2 regions of the Streptomyces sp. NPDC088794 genome follow, and region 1 is predicted to be linked to the other one. Evidence: riboswitches for the same ligand, from Rfam matches in the RefSeq annotation. Region 1 holds a riboswitch; the other holds the start of a gene.
The links. Region 1 has a riboswitch for cyclic di-AMP ahead of ACIP6U_RS48080 (M23 family metallopeptidase). Riboswitches for the same ligand answer to the same signal wherever they lie in the genome.
Positions count from the first base shown of each region.

Region 2: another riboswitch for cyclic di-AMP. It lies ahead of ACIP6U_RS25610 (M23 family metallopeptidase); the one in region 1 lies ahead of ACIP6U_RS48080 (M23 family metallopeptidase).

Region 1 is NZ_JBIVKB010000035.1:16,727-27,465, forward strand. Features, by position in the region: gene ACIP6U_RS48055 (MFS transporter) at 1-868, shown strand, start outside; gene lhgO (L-2-hydroxyglutarate oxidase) at 1,035-2,258, shown strand; gene trmB (tRNA (guanosine(46)-N7)-methyltransferase TrmB) at 2,352-3,263, shown strand; gene ACIP6U_RS48070 (PrsW family intramembrane metalloprotease) at 3,314-4,651, shown strand; gene ACIP6U_RS48075 (aldo/keto reductase) at 4,712-5,668, opposite strand; gene ACIP6U_RS48080 (M23 family metallopeptidase) at 5,793-6,827, opposite strand; cyclic di-AMP (ydaO/yuaA leader) riboswitch at 6,838-6,995, opposite strand; tRNA gene ACIP6U_RS48085 (tRNA-Met) at 7,299-7,372, opposite strand; gene ACIP6U_RS48090 (alginate lyase family protein) at 7,447-8,568, opposite strand; gene ACIP6U_RS48095 (dihydrofolate reductase family protein) at 8,936-10,066, opposite strand; gene ACIP6U_RS48100 (MarR family winged helix-turn-helix transcriptional regulator) at 10,185-10,706, shown strand.
Region 2 is NZ_JBIVKB010000009.1:240,529-251,267, reverse strand. Features, by position in the region: gene ACIP6U_RS25620 (M16 family metallopeptidase) at 1-106, shown strand, start outside; gene ACIP6U_RS25615 (M16 family metallopeptidase) at 103-1,491, shown strand; cyclic di-AMP (ydaO/yuaA leader) riboswitch at 1,705-1,865, shown strand; gene ACIP6U_RS25610 (M23 family metallopeptidase) at 1,879-2,655, shown strand; gene ACIP6U_RS25605 (GntR family transcriptional regulator) at 2,844-3,536, shown strand; gene ACIP6U_RS25600 (HPr family phosphocarrier protein) at 3,697-3,978, opposite strand; gene ACIP6U_RS25595 (GNAT family N-acetyltransferase) at 4,161-6,998, shown strand; gene ACIP6U_RS25590 (DUF5998 family protein) at 7,063-7,650, shown strand; gene ACIP6U_RS25585 (alkaline phosphatase family protein) at 7,650-8,843, shown strand; gene ACIP6U_RS25580 (thymidine kinase) at 8,896-9,543, shown strand; gene ACIP6U_RS25575 (DUF4352 domain-containing protein) at 9,540-9,932, opposite strand; gene ACIP6U_RS25570 (VOC family protein) at 10,099-10,739, opposite strand, start outside.

The sequences.
Region 1 (10,739 bases):
CGCCAGGCGCTGGGACTCCAAGTACGGGGGCGGCGACTGGCGTTCATCGATGGTGCCCGAGTGTTTACGCGTGGAGGCGGCGCCGCTGCTGCTCGGCTCGTACTCCGACGAGGTCGGCAGGGCGCTGTTCGGCGCCTCCGCCGAACTGACCCGGCTCGCGGGCTGGATGGCCTTCGACACGGGGCAGCAGGAGGCGGCGCAGCGGTACTACATCCAGGCGCTGCGGCTCGCCCGCGCGGCGGCGGACGTGCCGCTCGGCGGGTACGTGCTGGCGTCGATGTCGTTGCAGGCGACCTATCGGGGCTTCGGCGACGAGGGCGTCGATCTCGCGCAGGCCGCGCTGGAACGCAACCGGGGGCTGGCGACCGCCCGCACCATGAGCTTCTTCCGGCTCGTCGAGGCACGGGCACACGCGCGTGCGGGTGACGCGGTCGCGGCCGGTGCGGCGCTCAAGGCGGCGGAGGGGTGGCTGGAGCGGTCCCGGGAGGGCGACAACGATCCGTCCTGGCTGGGGTTCTACTCCTACGACCGGTTCGCGGCCGACGCGGCGGAGTGCTATCGCGATCTCAAGGCGCCTCGGCAGGTACGGCGGTTCACCGAACAGGCGTTGTCGAAGCCGACGGAGGAGTTCGTGCGGTCGCACGGGCTGCGGTTGGTCGTCTCGGCGGTGGCCGAGCTCGAGTCGGGGAACCTTGACGCGGCTTGTGAGCAGGGGGTGCGTGCGGTGGAGGTGGCCGGGCGGATCTCTTCGGCTCGGACCACCGAGTACGTCAAGGATCTTCTGCATCGGTTGGAGCCCTATGGGGACGAGCCGCGGGTTGTCGAGCTGCGGGAGCGGGCTCGGCCGTTGTTGATGGCTCCGGCGTAAGGGTTCCCACGCGTCTGCCGGGTGCCTGTGATCTTTTGACCGCAGGCCCTGGAGGGTTGCCCGCGCCCACGCGGCGGAGCCGCACATCGAAACAGTCCCGCGCCCCTTGCGGGGCACTGCACATCCCCGCGTTTGAAGTGGCTGTCAGTGGCGCAGTGCACTATCGATGGTGGAGGTGGTGTCGGTGACGTCCCGGATCGCTTATGACTGTGATGTGCTCGTGGTCGGCGGGGGCATCGTCGGGCTGTCGTCGGCGTATGCGATCACGCGGGCGGCGCCCGGTACACGGGTGACCGTGCTGGAGAAGGAGCCGGGTCCCGCCCGGCATCAGACCGGGCGGAACAGTGGGGTCATCCACAGCGGGGTCTACTACCGGCCGGGCTCGCTGAAGGCGCGGTACGCGGTGCGCGGGGCCGCCGAGATGGTGAAGTTCTGCGCCGAGTACGGGATCGCGCACGCCGTCACCGGGAAGCTGATCGTCGCGACCCGGCGGGACGAGCTGCCCCGCCTGCACGCGCTCGTGCAGCGCGGCCGGGAGAACGGGATTCCGGTACGGGAGCTGGGCGCCCCCCAGATCGCGGAGTACGAGCCCGAGGTGCGCGGCCTGGCCGCCATTCACGTCGGGACGACCGGGGTGTGCGACTTCGTCGGCGTCGCCCGGCAGCTGGCGCACGCGTCCGGCGCGGAGATCCGGTACGGCTCGCGGGTCGTCCAGGTGGACCGGCGCCCGGAGCTGGGGGTCGCCGTCCGCACCGCCCGCGGGGACGTCATCCGCGCACGCGTGCTGGTGAACTGCGCCGGGCTGCACTGCGACGAGGTGGCACGGCTGACCGGGGACGACCCGGAGATGCGCATCGTGCCCTTCCGCGGCGAGTACTTCGCGCTGGCCCGGCCCGAGCTGGTGCGGGGACTGGTGTATCCGGTACCGGATCCGGCGTTCCCGTTCCTCGGGGTGCATCTCACCCGGGGGATCGACGGCGGCGTGCACGTCGGCCCGAACGCGGTCCCGGCGCTGGCCCGGGAGGGGTACGGCTGGGGGGTCGTACGGCCCCGGGAGACGGCCGGCACGCTGGCCTGGCCGGGCGCGTGGCGGATGGCCCGGCAGCACTGGCGGTACGGGGCTGGTGAGCTGCGTAGATCGGCGTCCAAGAGGGCGTTCACGACGGCGGTCCGCAGATTGTTGCCGGCGGTGACTCCGGACGACCTGGTGCCGTCGACGGCCGGGGTGCGTGCGCAGGCGGTGCTCCGGGACGGCACGCTGGTCGACGACTTCCTGATCAAGGAGGGTCCGCGGACGGTCCACGTACTGAACGCCCCCTCCCCGGCGGCCACGGCGTCCCTGCCGATCGGCCGGGAGGTGGCACGGCGGGCACTGGCGGTACTGGACTGAGCCGGGGCGCTGCGCCTGCCCCCGGCGGGGTCACCGTGCCGACCCTCGTTCCCCGTACAACTCCCACCCCGGCACACGTAAAATCGACGCACTGTGTCTGAGTCACCCCATACCCCCGAACCCCTCCGCCCTGCGGCGCACGCCGATACGGAGGGCGCCCCCACGCACCCCCACACCCCCGGCGTCTCCCTGCGCCACACCCGGGCCAAGGGGGAACCCCGGTTCCCCGACGGGCCCATGCCCGATCCCGCCGGGTCGCACTTCGAGCGGCGGATCCGTAGTTTTCAGCCGCGGCGGAGTCGGGTGACCGCCGGGCAGGCGGACGCGTTGCAGCGGCTGTGGCCCAAGTGGGGGCTGGACATCGACGGGCAGCGGACGCTGGATCTCGGCGAGTTGTTCGGGAACGCCAACCGGGTCGTGCTGGAGATCGGCTTCGGCATGGGTGAGGCCACCGCGCAGATGGCCGCCGCAGAGCCGGGCACCAACATCCTCGCCGTGGACGTGCACACCCCCGGCCAGGGCAATCTGCTGAACCTCGCCGACCAGAGCGGCCTGCCCAACGTCCGCGTCGGCAACGGCGACGCCATCATCCTGCTGCGCGAGATGCTCGCCCCGGACGCGCTCGACGGGCTGCGCGTCTACTTCCCGGACCCGTGGCCCAAGAAGCGGCACCACAAGCGGCGGCTGATCCAGCCGGAGTTCCTGGACCTCGCCGCGAGCCGCATCAGACCCGGCGGCATCGTGCACTGCGCGACCGACTGGGAGCCGTACGCCGAACAGATGCTCGACGTACTGACCGCGCACCCGGAGTTCGAGAACACCGCGTCCGACGGCGGTTTCGCGTCGCGTCCGGAGTTCCGGCCGCTGACCCGTTTCGAGGGCCAGGGGCTGGAGAAGGGTCATGTCGTGAACGACCTGCTCTTCCGTCGCGTACAGCATCGCGAAGAGCCCAGTGACCAGGACCGCGAGAAGCGACACAACTACCAACCCCCCACCGGCGCCTGAAGCCTCCGCGGGCAGCGCGGGCAGCGCCCTCCCTCGTTAGGGTCAATGCCGTGGCCACGTGTCCCCCGTACCCGACGAATCCGCCGTACGCCGGCGATCCCGCCGGCGGTGCGCTCGGACACGCCCACTGGTGGCAGCGCAGGTGGGTGCGGTACGGCGCGCTCAGTACCCTGCTCGCGCTCTCCGGGCTCGTCATCCTCGCCCTGGTGCGTCAGCAGACCGGCACCGAGGGGTTCCTGGTCGGACTCGGCCTCGCCGTGCTCCCCGTGCCGCTCCTCATAGCCGCCTTCCGCTGGCTCGACCGCGTCGAACCGGGACCGTGGCGCAATCTGATCTTCGCCTTCGCCTGGGGCGCCTGCGCGGCGGCGCTGATAGCGATCGTCGCCAACAGCTTCGCGACCAGATGGATCGCGACGGCGACCGCGGACCCCTCCAGCGCGGACACCCTCGGCGCGACGGTGATAGCGCCGATCGTCGAGGAGTCGGCCAAGGCCGCGGCCGTCCTGCTCCTCTTCCTGTTCCGGCGCCGGGACTTCACCGGGATCGTCGACGGGGTGGTGATAGCCGGCATCACCGCCACCGGCTTCGCGTTCACCGAGAACATCCTCTACCTGGGCACCGCCTTCGGCACCGACCAGCTGACCGGCGACCGCGGCATCGCCTCCGTCACCGCGGCGACCTTCTTCGTCCGCATCATCATGTCGCCGTTCGCGCACCCCCTCTTCACCGTCTGCACGGGCATCGGCTTCGGCATCGCCGCGCTCTCGGGGGACCGCCAGCACCTGCGCCGCGTCCTCGGCCCGCTGTCGGGGCTGCTGCTCGCGATGGGCATGCACGCGATCTGGAACAGCTCGTCGACGTTCGGCGAGTACGGGTTCTTCGGGGTCTACGCCGCGTTCATGGTGCCCTCGTTCGGGCTGCTGACCTGGCTGGTCATCTGGACCCGGCAGCGCGAACTGCGGACCGTGCGCGAGGAACTCCCCGCCTACACCATGGCCGGCTGGCTCACCCCCGCCGAGCCGTTCGCACTCGGCTCCATGCGCGCCCGCCGCCTCGCCCGCGACTACGCAGCCCGCCACTACGGCAAGCCCGCGGCAAGGGCGGTCGCCCAGTACGAGGCGTACGCGACCTCCCTGGCCTTCCTACGGCACCGGGGGCGCCGCGGCCGGGCCGGCGCCGACTTCGTCGTACGGGAACGAGAACTGCTCGCCGAGCTGTGGCGCCGCAAGGACGTGGCCCGCCCGGCGCTGGACTACGCGGCCAGGACGACGGCCCCGCCGGTCGCGGTGACCGCCCCGCCCTGGCCGGTGTACGGGGTGTACGGGTATCCGGCGCAGCCCGCCTATCCGGCATCGCCGTACCCCGCGTACAACCCGTATCAGCCGTAGACCAGGGATCGCGCAGGTCGAGGGCCGCCCGGATCGAGGATCGCCCAGCTCAGGGACCGATCAGGCCGACGCCCGCGTCAAGCGGTCGATCTCCGTCTCCGTCAGGGTCAGGTCCGCCACCGCCAGCAGGGCCGGCAGCTGCTCCAGCGTGCGCGCGGACGCGATCGGCGCGGCCACCGTCGGCTGGGCGGCGAGCCAGGCCAGGGCCACGGTCGCCACCTGGGCGTCATGGGCGGCGGCGATCTCGTCGAGGGCGGTCAGCACCCGCTGCCCCCGCTCCGACTCCAGGTAGGCGCCGGCGCGGCCCGCCCGCGCGCTCTCGACCGTCGTACCGGGCCGGTACTTGCCGGTGAGGAAGCCGGCGGCCAGGCCGAAGTAGGGGACGGCGGCGAGGCCCGCCGTGGCGGCGATGTCCCGCAGCTCGCCCTCGTAGGTGTCGCGGGAGACCAGGTTGTAGTGCGGCTGGATGGCCACGTACCGGGCGAGGTCCTCGCGGTCGGAGAACTCCAGGGACTCCCGCAGCCGCTCCGGCGTGATGTTGGAGACGGCGATGTTGCGCACCTTGCCCGCCCGCACCAGCTCGTCGAGCGCGCCGATGATCTCCTCGACCGGGATCTCGGGCTGGTCGAAGTGGGTGTAGTAGAGGTCGATGTAGTCGGTGTCCAGGCGGCGCAGCGAGGCGTCGGCGGCGGCCTTGATGTTGGCGCCGGACAGGCCCTTGTACTCGGGGTGCTGGCTGACCTTGGTGGCGATGACGACGTCGGCGCGGTTGCCGCGGGCCTTGACCCACTTGCCGATGATCGTCTCGGACTCGCCGCCCGAGTTGCCCTCGATCCAGGCCGTGTAGGAGTCGGCGGTGTCGACGAAGTTGCCGCCGGCCGCCGCGTAGGCGTCCAGGACGGCGAAGGAGGTCGCCTCGTCCGCCGTCCAGCCGAAGACGTTGCCGCCGAGGGAGAGGGGGAAGACCTCGAGGTCGGAGGAGCCGAGCTTGCGCAGAGAAGCAGAGGAGGACGTCATGCTTCACATCAACGCCGGCCCCGGAGACCGGTCTTCCGCCGGAGCCGCAAAGTTCCCGTAAACAAGCGGAGTCCGCTGTTCCGGGAACCTGGCGATGTGTCGGTGTCTGCCGACGACTACTGCCTCAGGGGGTGAGGCCCTTGCTGCGCAGCCACGCCATCGGGTCGATCCCGTCGGCCTGGCCGCCGGGGTGGACCTCCAGGTGCAGGTGCGCCCCGGTCACGTTGCCGGTGGCGCCCACACGGCCGATGACATCGCCGGTGGCGACCTTCTGGCCCACGCTCACGCCGATCGACGACTGGTGGCAGAACCACAGCTCCGTACCGTCGTCGAGGGTGAGGATCGTGCGGTAGCCGTACGAGCCCGCCCAGCCGGCCTCCGTGACCGTGCCGCTGTGGATGGCCTTGATGAGCGTGCCCGTGGGGGCGGCGAAGTCGAGGCCCGTGTGGTAGCCGGAGGACCACAGGGAACCGGCCTGCCCGAAGGTGCCGGTGATCGTGTACGAGGCGACCGGCAGCCGGTACTGCGTGGCCAGCTCCGCCAGCTTCGCGGCCTCGGCCTTCTTCTTGGCCTCCGCCTCCGCCTTCTTCTTCGCGGCGGCGGCCTTGGCGGCGGCCGCCTTCTCCGCCTTCGCGGCGGCGTCGTCGACCTGCTTGGAGAGGGAGGCCTCGGTGGCGTACTGGACCTTGCTGTCGACCTGAACGCGCTGCGACTCGGCCTGCGCCATGATGCGGTCGCGCAGCACCTCGCCGGCGTCCTTGGTGCCCTGCGCGGTCTCGCTGGAGGTCACGCCGACGCTGCTGAGCGCGGTCGGGGACCCCTTGGCGGGGCTGGGGGTCTCGCCGAAGACCGAGCCGACGTTCGGCAGGTCGGGCACGGAGATGGAGACCGGCGGCTTGCCGGTGTTGGCGCTGGCCATGCCGCCCGCGCCGACGGCGGCTATGACACCGACGCCCAGAACCGTGGAGCTGCGGGCGAGTCCTCCGCCGCGCTGCTTGGAGACGCGGTGGCGACCGCGGTTGGGGCGGACGGAATCCTCGGTGGGGTTCCATTCCTCCCAAGGGCCCTCGTCGGTGCGGTATCCGCCGTAGCCGAACGTCTCGTTGTCACGCTGGCTCGGCACGAACGGGGCCGCCGGGGCAGGGGGGTTGGACGCCACCTGGGCGTACTCCTTCCTTCCTTCTCGCCTACCGGGTTAGCTGACGGGTTCGGAGCAGGAAGGTCTCCTACGCGCGTAAACCGGTCGTGCGTACACGACGGACTACTTGCGATTCACCCCAAGTTGGTGGTTCCCCGGTTCCCTTGCGGGATTCGGCACGTGCGCACGGAGCCGACTCTTGTGACGGCTGGGACGACCGCGCTGCGTTATCGAACGTTAATAGACACGGGGCAGGGATTCCAAGCTGTTCGGCTTGATCATTAACGTTTTCACGCAGGACGTTCAGGCCATGACCGGTGAAAATCGGGCGAGTTGACCAAGCCTGTGAATCCACACAGGTATTGACGGGATGTCAGTTGTTGGGCGGAGGGCGTTCGCCTGCTCACCGGGCGTGACAACGGTCGGAAAGCCGAGCGGGAAATGACTCAGGGCCGGAGTCCGATGATCCGGACTCCGGCCCTGGGCCGTTAGTAGCGGGGACAGGATTTGAACCTGCGACCTCTGGGTTATGAGCCCAGCGAGCTACCGAGCTGCTCCACCCCGCGCCGTTGTGTTCTCCACTGTACGCCATCCGCGGGACGGGAGTGACCAAGGAGCGGTCGGGGAGCGGCCGGGCCGGTCAGGCCGCCGGGTTTCCGGCGTGGGTCAGGGTCTCCCAGGAGACGAAGAGATCGTCGGTACCGGCCGGGCGGGTCTCCTCGGCCAGCTTGTGGGCGGCCGGGACGGAACCGCCGAGCCGGTCCTCCAGGTGGTTGAGGGCGACCTCCAGGTCCGGACCCATGTTCCGGTCGACCTTGCCGCCGCACAGCCACGCGGGCGGGTTCTCGCCCAGCTGGTAGCGGGCGTGGAACGCGAGGGCCGCGGTCAGCCGGTCCTTGACCTCGCCGTACAGGTCGACGCCCTGGTGCCAGGCCGTCTCGGCGATGTGAGCGGTGGCGGCGAGCGAGTAGCCGACGTGCTTGAAGTTGCGGCAGGTCTCCTGCGCGACGCCGTCCTTGTACGTCCCCTGCTTGAACCAGTACGTCGTCAGCTTCTGCGGCGTGTTCATGGTCGAGCCGGCCACGGTGAGCGGCACCTTGCCGTCCTTCTCCAGATAGAAGTAGGCGGGCACGCGGTCGCGGAAGCGGGCGAGGGCGGCGTCGAAGGCCTTGTGGTCGTTGGTGAAGACGGCGATGCCGATCGCCGCGTCGGTCATCGCGAGGTCCCAGTTGCCGTTGTAGTCGGGCAGCTTCTCGGTGACGTACGGCTGATAGGCGGTCCGCAGCATCTTCTCGAACCGCGCCACCCGGTCCGCCGGCCACCCCGCCCCCGGCGCGTACCGCACGATCTCCGCGGCCCGCGCCCACGTCGACCCGGCCCACGCGGTCTGCAGCCCCGCGTCCTCCTCGGAGTGCCGCTTGATCTTCGCCGACCAGGCGTCCATGATCTCCCGCGCCTTCAGCGCGTGCTCCTGCTTGCCGGTGACGCTGAAGAGCAGTGCCTGCGTGTACGCGGCGATCGCGTCCTCCCGCTCCTCCACGCACCCCTGCGCGACCTTGCCGCCCCAGGGACAGTCGACGTTCTCGTACGGCTCGGGGCGGTACTTGTACGACCCGTACTTGCTGTCCCGCATCTCCAGGAACGCCTTCAGCCACGGCTGCTTCCCGGCGGTGACGTTCTTTCGTACGGAGTCCAGCTGCGCCTTGCTGACGAGCACGCCGGGGTGGGTGAACGTGGCGTCCGGGGGGAGGGCGCGGGCCATGGTCCGGGTACCGGTGTCCGTGCTGCCGCACGAGGCGACGGTCACGGTGAGAAGGGGCGCGATCAGGAGCACGGCGGCTCGTTTTCGGGATGGCCTCACTGGTACCAGTACCTCCGCGTATGTCCACTCCGGGTCACTCGCAGCGTGACCCTTCGGGGTCTTGGGCGCAGGATCTGTTGGGCCGATCGGACTGTGGGGGGCGTTGGTGTGGGCGTCCGTTCTGGGGGCTGCCGCCCCCAGGCCCCCGCTTCGGCCTGGACGGCCTCGTCCTCAAACGCCGGACGGGCTGAGAAGATCCGGACCCGGCCTTGAGATGTGCCGACCGGCGCGAGAGCGGGACCGACCGGCGCCGAAACGTGCTGGCCGCTCAGGCCGACAGGTGGCGGTTCGGTTGCTTCGCCCGCTCCTCGTACTCCGGGATCACGACCACCTCGACGCCCTGCCCCGCCAACAACCCGTTCCCGTCCGCCGCCGTCACGAATGTGTCCGGCTCGCGCCAGGCCGTCACCACGCGGCGTACGCCCGCGTCGAGGATGAGCCGGGCGCAGGGCTTGGGGCGGGAGGCTCGGTGGGCGCAGGGTTCGAGGCTGCTGTAGATCGTGGCCGACGGGAGGCGGGGGTCCGTGGGGGCGAGTTTCGCCAGGGCCGCCTCCTCCGCGTGGACCACCGGGTCGCCGCCTTCGCGGGAGTGGCCGCGGGCCAGCTCCGTGCCGTCGGCGGCGACCACGACCGCGCCGACGCTGAAGGCGGTGGTGGAGGGCGGGCAGTGGGTGGCCAGTTCGCAGGCCAGGCGGAGCCAGTGGTGGTCGGCGGCGGTGGGGAGCGGGCCGGTGCCGGGGGCGGTGGGCTCGTAGCGCATGAGGACGACGTCCTCGATCTGCCGGGTTTCGAGGAGGCGGAGGCGGCCGGCTTGGTAGGGGCCGGGGCCGAAGAGGCGGGGCGCGGTCGGGGTGCCCACGAAGAGCGGGGACAGGACCAGGTGGAGTTCGTCCGCGAGGCCCTCCTGGAGCAGCTGGGTGTGGATCGTGCCGCCGCCCTCGACCATGAGGCGGTCGATGCCGCGCGCCTCGTGCAGGTGGGTGAGGAGTCGGCGCCAGTCCAGGTCGGGGCCCAGCGGGACCACGTCGGCGGCGATGCCCAGGGCGTGCGCCCGGTCGGCGCCCTTGTCCGTCGTGTACAGGACCTTCTCGCCGCCCGTGTGCCAGAAGTTGGCGGCCGGGTCGAGTTCGCCGGTGCCGCTGACGGTGACCTTGAGGGGGTACTCCGGCCGGCCCGACGCCACGCGAGCGGCGCGGCGCTCGGGCGAGTTCACCAGCAGGCGCGGGTTGTCGGCGCGGATCGTGCCGGCGCCGACCAGGATCGCGTCGACGGACGCCCGTACCTCGTCGACCCGGTCGAAGTCGGCCGGGGAGGAGAGCAGCAGACGCTCGGGGCCGGTGTCGTCGAGATAGCCGTCGAGGGAGACGGCGGCGGACAGCAGGACGAACGGGTGGGGCATCGACGCGCTCTCTCTGCGAGGCGGGGCTGGGTGTACGGGACTCGGTCCACGGAGCTGGGTTCGAGTTCTCTATAAGGTGGGGCTTGGTTCAAGTTTGAAACAAACCTACACTGGTCCCATGACGACTCGCTGGCTCACCCCTGAGGAGCAGCGCGCATGGCGCGCGTACATCGCCGCATCGCAGCTCCTGGAGGACGCGATGGACCGGCAGCTCCAGCAGGACGCCGGCATGCCCCACCTGTACTACTCCATCCTGGCCAACCTCTCCGACGTACCGGACCACCGGCTGCGGATGACCGATCTCGCCGGGCGGACGAAGATCACCCGGAGCCGGCTGACGTACGCGGTGACGCGGCTGGAGAAGGACGGTCTGGTACGGCGCGAGGGGTGCCCGTCCGACAAGCGCGGCAGCACCGCGGTGCTCACCGACGCCGGCATGGAGACCCTGGTGCGGACCGCTCCCGGGCACGTCGAGACGGTCCGCGCGGCCATCTTCGACCATCTCACCCCGGAACAGGTGAGCCAGTTGGAGGAGATCGGCACGGGCATCGTGCGGGCGCTGGAGGGCGACGGGACCGAGGCCACGCGGGAGGACGTCCCGTGGCGCCGCCGGTCGTCCTCGTCCTCGCCCTGTACGTGACCCGGCCCACAAACCAGTTGCTTCAAATTTCAA
Region 2 (10,739 bases), on a different contig from region 1:
CGAGCACGCCGAGCACGCCGAGCACGCCGAGCACGCCGAGCACGCCGAGCACGCCGAGCACGCCGAGTCCGCCGAGCCCACCGAGAACGAGGAGGCGGCCAAGTGACCGAGCTCGCCGCGATGGAATTCCACCCGCAGCCCCCGGCCGGCGAGGCCAGGCCGTGGGCGTTCCCGGCCCCCGAGCGCGGGACGCTCGACAACGGCCTGACCGTCCTGCGCTGCCAGCGTCCCGGCCAGCAGGTCGTCGCCGTGGAGGTTCTCCTGGCGGCGCCCCTGGAGGCCGAACCGGCCGGCCTGGACGGCGTCGGCACGATCATGGCGCGGGCCTTCTCCGAGGGCACCGACAAGCACTCCGCCGAGGAGTTCGCGGCCGAACTGGAGCGCTGCGGCGCGACGCTCGACGCGCACGCCGACCACCCCGGCGTCCGGATCAGCCTCGAAGTGCCCGCCTCGCGCCTGACCAAGGCCCTCGGTCTGCTGGCCGACGCCCTCAGGGCGCCCGCGTTCGCGGACAGCGAGATCGAGCGCCTGGTCACCAACCGCCTCGACGAGATCCCGCACGAGCTGGCCAACCCCTCCCGGCGTGCGGCGAAGGAGCTCTCCAAGGAGCTCTTCCCGGCCGGCTCGCGCATGTCGCGCCCGCGCCAGGGCACCCAGGAGACCGTCGAGAACATCGACTCGGCGGCCGTACGCGCCTTCTACGAGAAGCACGTCCGTCCCGCGACCGCGACCGCCGTGGTCGTCGGTGACCTCACCGGCATCGACCTCGACGAGCTGCTGGGCGACACCCTCGGCTCCTGGACCGGCTCCTCGGCCGAGCCGCGTCCCGTGCCGCCGGTGACCGCCGACGACACCGGGCGCGTGATCATCGTGGACCGCCCGGGCGCCGTGCAGACGCAGCTGCTCATCGGCCGCGTCGGCCCCGACCGGCACGACCGCGTGTGGCCCGCGCAGGTGCTCGGCACCTACTGCCTGGGCGGCACCCTCACCTCCCGCCTCGACCGCGTCCTGCGCGAGGAGAAGGGCTACACCTACGGCGTTCGGGCGTTCGGGCAGGTCCTGCGGTCCGCCCCGGACGGCACCGGGGCCGCGATGCTCGCCATCAGCGGCTCCTTCGACACCCCGAACACCGGCCCGGCGCTGCAGGACCTGTGGACGGTGCTGCGCACGCTCGCCGAGGGCGGTCTGACCGATGCCGAGCGCGATGTCGCCGTGCAGAACCTGGTGGGCGTGGCGCCGCTGAAGTACGAGACCGCGGCGGCCGTCGCGAGCACGCTGGCCGACCAGGTCGAGCAGAACCTGCCCGACGACTACCAGGCGACGCTGTACCGGCAGCTCGCCGCGACCGGCACCGTGGAGGCCACCGCGGCCGCCGTGAGCGCCTTCCCGGTGGACCGTCTGGTGACCGTCCTGGTCGGTGACGCGGCGCAGATCAAGGAGCCCGTGGAGGCTCTCGGGATCGGCGAAGTCACCGTCGTCCCGGCCGAGTAGGGCCGGGCGGAGGCGGAGCGGGCGCCACGCGCGCGCAGGGGCCCTGGTGACGGATGCGTCACCAGGGCCCCCGTATGTCCGAATTGAGGGAGAGGTTGCCTGTCTGCCCTGTGGCATGCGCTACAAAAGCCGTGATCCGTTTGGGGATTGAAAGTTGTCCCGTTTAGCGTCATCCGGGCTGTCCGTCAGGCACCGCGCCGCATCCGCGGCACCGGACAGTCATCGCCGAGTCCCCGTCCGGCGCGAGCCAGGGGAGCCGGGGACCCAATGTCCCTGGGGTGAATCGGACGCCCGCGCGCTGCGCGAGGGGGTCCGTAGGAGACCTTCCTGCTCCGAACCCGTCAGCTAACCCGGTAGGCGAGAAGGAAGGAAAGGACCACCCAGTACATGGCGTTCACCTGCGCCACCGGGAAGCACCGTCGTCCCAGCCGCATGAAGCGCACCACCGCCCGCGCGGCGGGCGTCGCGGCACTCGCCACCACCGGCGTCGTCGGCACCCTGGCAGCTCCGGCACTCGCCGCGGACAACTCCGCCGAGAGCGCCGTCGAGCAGACCGGTTTCACCCCCGTCATCACCATCGGCGACACGATCGCCGCCAAGATCGACGCCCAGGCCGACGCCCAGAAGGAGGCGGCCGAGGAGGCCGCCCTCAAGAAGGCGGCGGCGGAGGCGGCACGCAAGAAGGCCGCCGCGCGGGCCAAGGAGGAACGCGAGGCGAAGGAGCGCGCCGCCCGGGCCGCCGAGCGCAAGCGCCTCAACACCTTCGTCGCGCCGATCTCGAACTCGTACGTCTCGACGGGTTACAAGAGCGGCGGCTCGCTGTGGTCCTCCGGCAGCCACACCGGCATCGACTTCCACGCGGCCAGCGGCACGACCGTCCACGCGGTCGGCTCCGGCACGGTCGTGGAGACCGGCTGGGGCGGCTCCTACGGCAACCAGATAGTGATCAAGATGAACGACGGGACCTACACCCAGTACGGTCACCTGTCGTCCATCGGGGTCTCGGTGGGCCAGACGGTCACCCCGGGCCGGCAGATAGGCCTCTCCGGCGCGACCGGCAACGTCACCGGTCCGCATCTCCACTTCGAGGCCCGCACGACCCCCGAGTACGGATCGGACATCGACCCCGTCGCCTACCTTCGTTCGCATGGCGTGAACGTCTGACGACGGACCGCGAGATCTTCTTCAGCCCCGGCTCTCCGAGCCGGGGCTTTCGGTCTTTCTGTCCGCTCTCTGTCCAAAAAATATCCATCGATTCCGGTCCCCCGTCGGAAATTCCAGCCGATTGCAATAGAGTCACTGAACACACGTCAACCGGCGACGTTTCACGGGGATTAAGACGGAGGTCGGACATGCGTATTCCGGCGCACTCGGTGTGCACGGCCATCCGGGACGACATCGTCGCCGGTGTCTACGAGCGCGGCGGCCGGCTCACCGAGGAACTGCTGGCGCGACGCTACGGCGTCTCGCGCGTCCCCGTCCGTGAGGCCCTGCGCACGCTGGAGGCGGAGGGCTTCGTGGTGACCCGGCGGCACGCGGGCGCGTGCGTCGCGGAACCGACCGAGCAGGAGGCCGCCGACCTGCTGGAGATGCGCATGCTGCTGGAGCCGCTCGGAGCCTCCAGGGCCGCCCAGCGGCGCACGGAGGCCCACCTCAAGGTGCTGCGCGGCCTGGTCAGGCTGGGCCAGGAGCGGGCCAGGAGGGGCAACAGTGAGGATCTGCGCTCCCTGGGGGGCTGGTTCCACGAGACGCTCGCCCAGGCCTCCGGCAGCCACGCGCTGACCTCGACGCTGACCCAGCTGCGTCACAAGATCGCCTGGATGTACGCCGTGGAGGCGCCGGCCAACCCCGTGGAGTCCTGGGCGGAGCACGGCGCGATCGTCGACGCCGTGGCGCGCGGGGACGCCGAGCGCGCGCGGGCGATCACCGCCCTGCACACCGAGCACTCGACGGGCGCGCACCGGCTGCGCTTCGGCACCGGGGAGCGCGCGGAGCGTGTGAGGAACTCGCAACATCCCGTAAACATGTCGGGTGTGCGGCATTAACACGGGCGCCGTATACAAAGAGAAGGTAATTCCAGGGGGATTATTTCTGCTGCCCGAACTCGGGAAATTCGAAGGGCTCGCCCGGTAATTCGGGCGAGCCCTTCGGAGTTGTGGGACGGTGTCGTCGAAGTGACGCGTGCCGTATCCCTCAATTCGATTTTCAGACGGTCTCGGGAAGCTCCTCGAGCCCCTCGGCGACCAGCTTCGCCAGCCGGTCGAGCGCGGCGTCCGCGCCCTCGGCCCCGGAAGCGAGGACGATCTCCTCGCCGCCCTGGGCGCCCAGGCCCAGAACCGCGAGCATGGAGGCCGCGTTGACGGGGTTGCCGTCGGACTTGGCGATCGTCACCGGGACGCCTGTGGCCGTGGCGGCTCGGACGAAGATGGAAGCGGGGCGGGCGTGGAGGCCCTCGGCCCAGCCGACGTTGACGCGGCGCTCAGCCATGTGATGCTGCCCTTCAGTGTCTCAGGTTGTCTAGACCATGTTGTCTAGACCAGTTTTCCATAGCGTGCCGTCGGGCCGCGGCCTCGGCCCGACGCACACCCTTCCACCGTCCCCGGCGGACAGGCGTGTTCCCCACAGACTGCCTCGCGCCGTTGTCATACGCGAGCCGTACGCTGGGGCCCATGCAGACCTCGTCGGACCGGCACGAGTACCCCGCCCACTGGGAAGCCGACGTCGTGCTGCGCGACGGTGGCACCGCGCGCGTCCGCCCCATCACCGTCGACGACGCGGACCGCCTGGTCAGCTTCTACGAGCAGGTGTCGGACGAGTCGAAGTACTACCGCTTCTTCGCGCCCTACCCGCGGCTGTCCGCGAAGGACGTCCACCGCTTCACGCACCACGACTTTGTGGACCGGGTGGGGCTCGCGGCCACGATCGGCGGCGAGTTCATCGCCACCGTACGCTATGACCGCATTGGTCCCGAGGGCACGCCCGCGTCCGCTCCGGCCGACGAGGCCGAGGTCGCCTTCCTCGTCCAGGACGCCCACCAAGGACGCGGTGTCGCCTCCGCGCTCCTCGAACACATCGCCGCCGTCGCCCGCGAGCGCGGCATCCGCCGCTTCGCCGCCGAGGTGCTGCCCGCCAACAACAAGATGATCAAAGTCTTCATGGACGCCGGCTACACCCAGAAGCGCAGCTTCGAGGACGGTGTCGTCCGCCTGGAGTTCGACCTGGAGCCCACCGACCGCTCGCTCGCGGTCCAACGCGCGCGTGAACAGCGCGCCGAGGCACGGTCGGTGCGACGGCTGCTGGTGCCCGGCTCGGTCGCCGTCATCGGCGCCGGCCGCACGCCCGGGGGAGTGGGACGCAGCATCCTCGACAACATCAAGGACGCCGGGTACACCGGGCGGCTGTACGCGGTGAACAAGGCCTTCCCCGACGACCTCAAGGAGCTCGACGGGATCGCCGCCCACCGCTCGGTGCGGGACATCGACGGACCCGTCGACCTCGCGGTCGTCGCCGTGCCGGCCGACCACGTCCCCGAGATCGTCACCGAGTGCGGCGAACACGGCGTACAGGGACTGGTCGTCGTCTCCGCCGGATACGCCGAGAGCGGTCCCGAGGGACGCGACCGCCAGCGCGAACTCGTCCGCCACGCGCGCACGTACGGCATGCGCATCATCGGACCGAACGCCTTCGGGGTCATCAACACCGCGCAGGAGGTACGGCTCAACGCCTCCCTCGCCCCCGAGCTGCCCCGCCCCGGCCGCATCGGCCTGTTCGCCCAGTCCGGTGCCATCGGCATCGCCCTCCTCTCCCGCCTGCACCGACGCGGCGGCGGCGTCACCGGGGTCACCGGCGTCTCCACCTTCGTCTCGGCGGGCAACCGCGCGGACGTGTCCGGCAACGACGTCCTCCAGTACTGGTACGACGACCCGGACACCGACGTCGTCCTCATGTACCTGGAGTCGATCGGCAACCCGCGCAAGTTCACCCGCCTCGCCCGGCGCACCGCCGCCGCCAAGCCGCTGGTCGTCGTCCAGAGCGCCGGCTCCGCCCCCCAGGGCCACGCCGTCCAGGCGACCCGGCTGCCGCACGCCACGGTGACCACGCTGCTCCGGCAGGCCGGCGTGATCCGCGTCGACACCATCACCGACCTCGTCGACAGCGGACTGCTGCTCGCCCGCCAACCCCTGCCGGCCGGACCCCGAGTGGCGATCCTCGGCAACTCCGAGTCGCTGGGGCTGCTGACCTACGACGCCTGTCTCTCCGAGGGACTGCGGCCGCTGCGGCCGCTGGACCTGACCACCGGGGCGACGGCCGGCGACTTCCACGCGGCGCTGCTGCGCGCGCTCGGCGACGACGCGTGCGACGCGGTCGTCGTCACCGCGATACCCGCCATCGGCGAGACCTCGGTCGCCGACGCCGAACTGGCCGAGGCGCTGCGCTCCGCCGCCGAACAGGTCCCCGGCAAGCCGGTGCTCGTCGTGCACGTCGAGCTCGGCGGCCTCGCCGAGGCGCTGTCGGCTGCCGTCGCCACCGCGCCCCAGGCCGAGACCAAGCCCTCCGGCGCCCGCCGGCTCCGCCCCTCGCAGCAACTGCCCCCGCCCGTACAGGCGTCGGAGACCGCGGCCCCCGACGCGCCCGCCGCCCGCCTCATCCCGGCCTACCCCGCCGCCGAGCGCGCCGTCCGCGCCCTGGGCGAGGCCGTGAAGTACGCGCAGTGGCGCCGCGAGGCCGCCGAGCCAGGCAAGGTGCCCGAGTCCATCGACGCGGACATCGACGAGAAGGGTGCGGCCCGCCTGATCGACGGGATGCTCGCGCGCGGGCAGGGCCTCACCCTCGGTACCGAGGAGACCTGCGAGCTGCTCGGGCGGTACGGGATCCCCGTACGCAGGGCCCTCCCCGCGTTCACCCCGGACGACGCCGTCCGGGCCGCCGGGACCGTCGGCTACCCGGTCGCCCTCAAGGCCACCGCCCCCCACCTCAGGCACCGCGCCGACCTGGGCGGCGTCCGTCTGGACTTGGCGGACGAGGAGCAACTGCGGCGGGCGTACGCCGAGTTGACCGAGCTGTTCGGGAAGCCGGAGGAGCTGCGCCCGGTGGTGCAGGGGATGGCGCCGCGCGGGGTCGACACCGTCGTACGGGCCGTCATCGACCCGGCGGCCGGAGCCGTGCTGTCGTTCGGGCTCGCCGGAGCCGCCTCGCAGCTGCTCGACGACATGGCGCATCGGCTGATCCCGGTCACCGACCGGGAGGCGACCTCCATGGTGCGGTCGATCCGGACCGCACCGCTCCTGTTCGGCTGGCGCGGCTCCACCCCGGTCGACACGCCTGCACTGGAGGAACTGCTGCTGCGCGTGTCCCGGCTCGTCGACGATCACCCCGAGGTCGTCGCGGTCACCCTGGAGCCCGTCGTCGTCGCACCCCGTGGCCTGAGCGTTCTCGGCGCCTCCGTCCGGCTGGCCCCGGCACCGGCCCGCGACGACCTCGGCCCGCGCACGCTTCCCGTCTACTGAGACGGTCACGGAGACGGCCGTGACCGGTGCCTCGTAGTCAGTCCACCCCCGTAGGATGGACATCATGGCCAAGACCAGTACGACGACCCAGGGGCTGCGAGCGGCGATCGAGCGCAGCGGCTACTACCCGGCCCTCGTGGCCGAGGCGGTGGAGGCCGCCCTGGGTGGCGAGCCCATCCGGTCGTACCTGGTCCACCAGGAGACGACGTTCGACCAGAACGAGGTGCGGCGGCATGTGACGGTGCTCGTCCTCACCGCCAACCGCTTCATCGTCAGCCACACCGACGAGCAGGCCGCCGACAGCACCTCCCCGACGCCGTACGCGACGACGTCCACCGAGTCCGTGAAGCTCAGCCGGATCTCGTCGGTCGTGCTCAGCCGCGTGGTCGCCAACCCGGAGCAGTACACGCCGGGCACGCTGCCGCGCGAGGTCGTCCTCACCATCGGCTGGGGCGCGGTCGCCCGCATCGACCTGGAGCCCGCCGCCTGCGGCGACCCCAACTGCGAGGCGGACCACGGCTATACGGGGAACTCGACGGCGGACGACCTCAGCCTGCGGGTCAGCGAGGCCGGGGACGGCCCGGACACGGTGCGGCAGTCCCTGGCCTTCGCGCAGTCGCTCTCCGAGGCGACCGCGGACGTCACCCGCTGATGGCGCAGTCCACCTCCTGGGACGCGTACCCGGAACCACTCGCCGTCGACTCCGCCCCGCTGCCCGAGTACGGCAGCGGCTCCCTCGCCGACCTGCTGCCCACCCTCGCCGCGGGCATGTCCGTACCGGGCACCACCGCCGCGATCACCGAGCTGACCCCCGCCGACCGGAACTGCGTGTTCCTGATCGACGGCCTCGGCTGGGAGCAGCTGAAGGCGCACCCCGACGAGGCGCCCTTCCTCACCTCGCTGCTCGGCAGCTCGCGCGGCGGCACCGGCCGCCCCCTGACCACCGGCTACCCGGCGACCACCGCGACCTCCCTCGCCTCCGTCGGCACCGGCCTGCCGCCCGGCGCGCACGGCCTGCCCGGCTACACCGTGCGCAATCCGGCGACCGGCCAGCTGATGAACCAGCTGCGCTGGCAGCCGTGGACCTCGCCGGGCGACTGGCAGCCGTACCCCACGATCTTCCAGCTCGCCGACGCCGCGGGCGTGCACGCCGCCCAGGTCTCCTCGCCCACCTTCCAGAACACCCCGCTGACCAAGGTCGCGCTCAGCGGCGGAACGTTTCACGGGCGGCTGACCGGCGAGGACCGCATGGACCTCGCGGCCGAGCAACTGGCCGCCGGCGACCGCGCCCTGGTCTACACGTACTATGCCGAACTCGACGGCGCGGGCCACCGCTTCGGCGTCGCCTCCGACACCTGGCGCGGTCAGCTCATGTACGTGGACCGGCTGGTCCAGCGCCTCGCCGAGCAACTCCCGCCGCGCAGCGCGCTGTACGTCACCGCCGACCACGGCATGGTCGACGTGCCCTTCGACGAGGACCACCGCATCGACTTCGACGCGGACTGGGAACTGCGCGCCGGGGTCGCCCTGCTGGGCGGCGAGGGCCGCGCGCGGCACGTGTACGCGGTGCCGGGCGCCGCGAGCGACGTCGTCACCTGCTGGCGCGAGGTGCTGGGCGAGCAGTTCTGGGTGGCGTCGCGGGACGAGGCGATCGCGGCGGGCTGGTTCGGGCCGAAGATCGACGAGCGGGTGTACGACCGCCTCGGCGACGTGATCGCCGCCGCGCGGGACGACGTCCTGATCATCGCCTCCGAGCGGGAGCCCAAGGAGTCGGCGATGGTCGGCAACCACGGCTCGATGACCCCCGCCGAACAACTGATCCCACTCCTGGAAGTACGCTCCTGACGGCGATCCACCCTGTCCCCCTGCCTGCCCGCCGAAAGGTGCTCAACCCCCCATGCCCGAGCTGGTGTTCTTCTCCGGAACGATGGACTGCGGGAAGTCGACCCTGGCGCTCCAGATCGAGCACAACCGCTCGGCGCGCGGGCTGGCCGGGATGATCTTCACCCGAGACGACCGCGCGGGCGAGGGCAAACTCTCCTCCCGCCTGGGCCTGGTCACGGACGCGGTGGAGGTCGAAGACGGCCAGGACTTGTACGCCTACCTCGTCGACCATCTCTCCCAGGGCGGCCGCGCGGACTACGTGATCGCCGACGAGGCACAGTTCCTGGTACCCGAACAGATCGACCAACTCGCCAGCGTGGTCGACGACCTCGGCCTCGACGTCTACGCCTTCGGCATCACCACGGACTTCCGCTCGAATCTCTTCCCCGGCTCCCAACGCCTCGTCGAACTCGCCGACCGCGTAGAGGTCCTCCAGGTCGAGGCCCTCTGCTGGTGCGGAGCCCGCGCCACCCACAACGCCCGCACGATAGGCGGCGAGATGGTAGTAGAGGGCGCCCAAGTGGTCGTAGGCGACGTCAACCAATCCGAAGCCATCGGCTACGAGGTCCTCTGCCGCCGCCACCACCGCCGCCGCATGACATCGGCGACGACGAGAGCGGCGGCCCTGTCACCGGACGTACTGCCGGTGTCGTCCTCCTAAGGGACGGTCCATTCACCGACGTCGTCGGAGAACCCGCTGTTCATGGCGAACTGGACGGTGACGACACGGGACCCGTCGGCCACCTCGAAGGTGATGAAGCCCAAGGCCGACTTGCCGGGCCTGATGGTGACGCTGCCGGGGAACTCCGGGCCGGCCGTCGTATTGGCGATGGTCGCCGTGAAGCGCTGCCCCGCCTTGTCGATCACGGTGGCTCCGTTGGATGGGGAGTCCTTGTAGACCGCGGTGCCCGTGTTCTTGAGCCGGAACTGCACTGACACGTAGTGCTGTCCAGCTGAGGGTTTGAAGTAGTCGGCCGGCCGCGCCGGATCGACGACCTTGCGCACGGTGACGTCGAGCGTCTCGCCCGAATCGGTCCCCGAGAGACTCAAGGTGTCTCCGACCCCCGGGTCGGCCCCGGGCGCCAACGCCAGCGCCGGAACCGCCAACAGACACGTCAGCAACGGTGCGGTACGACCTCGCATCGCTCCTCCCGATGTGTGGAGCAGCAGATACCTCCATGCTCCGCCCACATCGGGCCCCTGGCGAGCCGAGGACTCAGCGTGGGATCTGGATCAAGGCGAAGCGGGCGCCCTCCGGGTCGGCGACCGTGGCGACTCGGCCGTAGGGGCTGTCCGTGGGGGGTTTGAGGACGTGGCCGCCCAGGTCCTGGAGGCGGGTGGCCGAGGCGTCCGTGTCGGCTACCTCGAAGTACGTCATCCAGTGCGGGCCGCGGTCGCGGGGGAGGGCGTTGCCGACGCCGTGGATGCCGGCGACCGGGTGGGCCGCGAGGTTGAGGGTGACGTAGTCGAAGTCGGTGGCGGCGGCCGGCTGGGTTTCGTAGCCGAAGACCGTCTCGTAGAACTTGGTCACGCTCTCCGACTCGGCGGTGACGAGCTCGTTCCACGCGGGGGTGCCGGGGACGCCCGTGATGGCGGTGCCGAGGTGGGCCGCCGCCTGCCAGATGCCGAAGACCGCGCCCGCGGGGTCCGAGCCGATCGCGAGGCGGCCCGCCTCGGCCGCGTCCAGGGGGCCGACCCCGATCGTGCCGCCGCACAGCCGGACCGTCTCGGCGGTCACGTCCACGTCGTCCGAGGCGAGGTAGGGCGTCCAGGCGATCGGCAGATGGCGGTCGGGCGGCAGTTGGCCGATGCCGGCCACCTCGTAGCCGTCCAGCAGCGCACGCGCGTAGGGGCCCA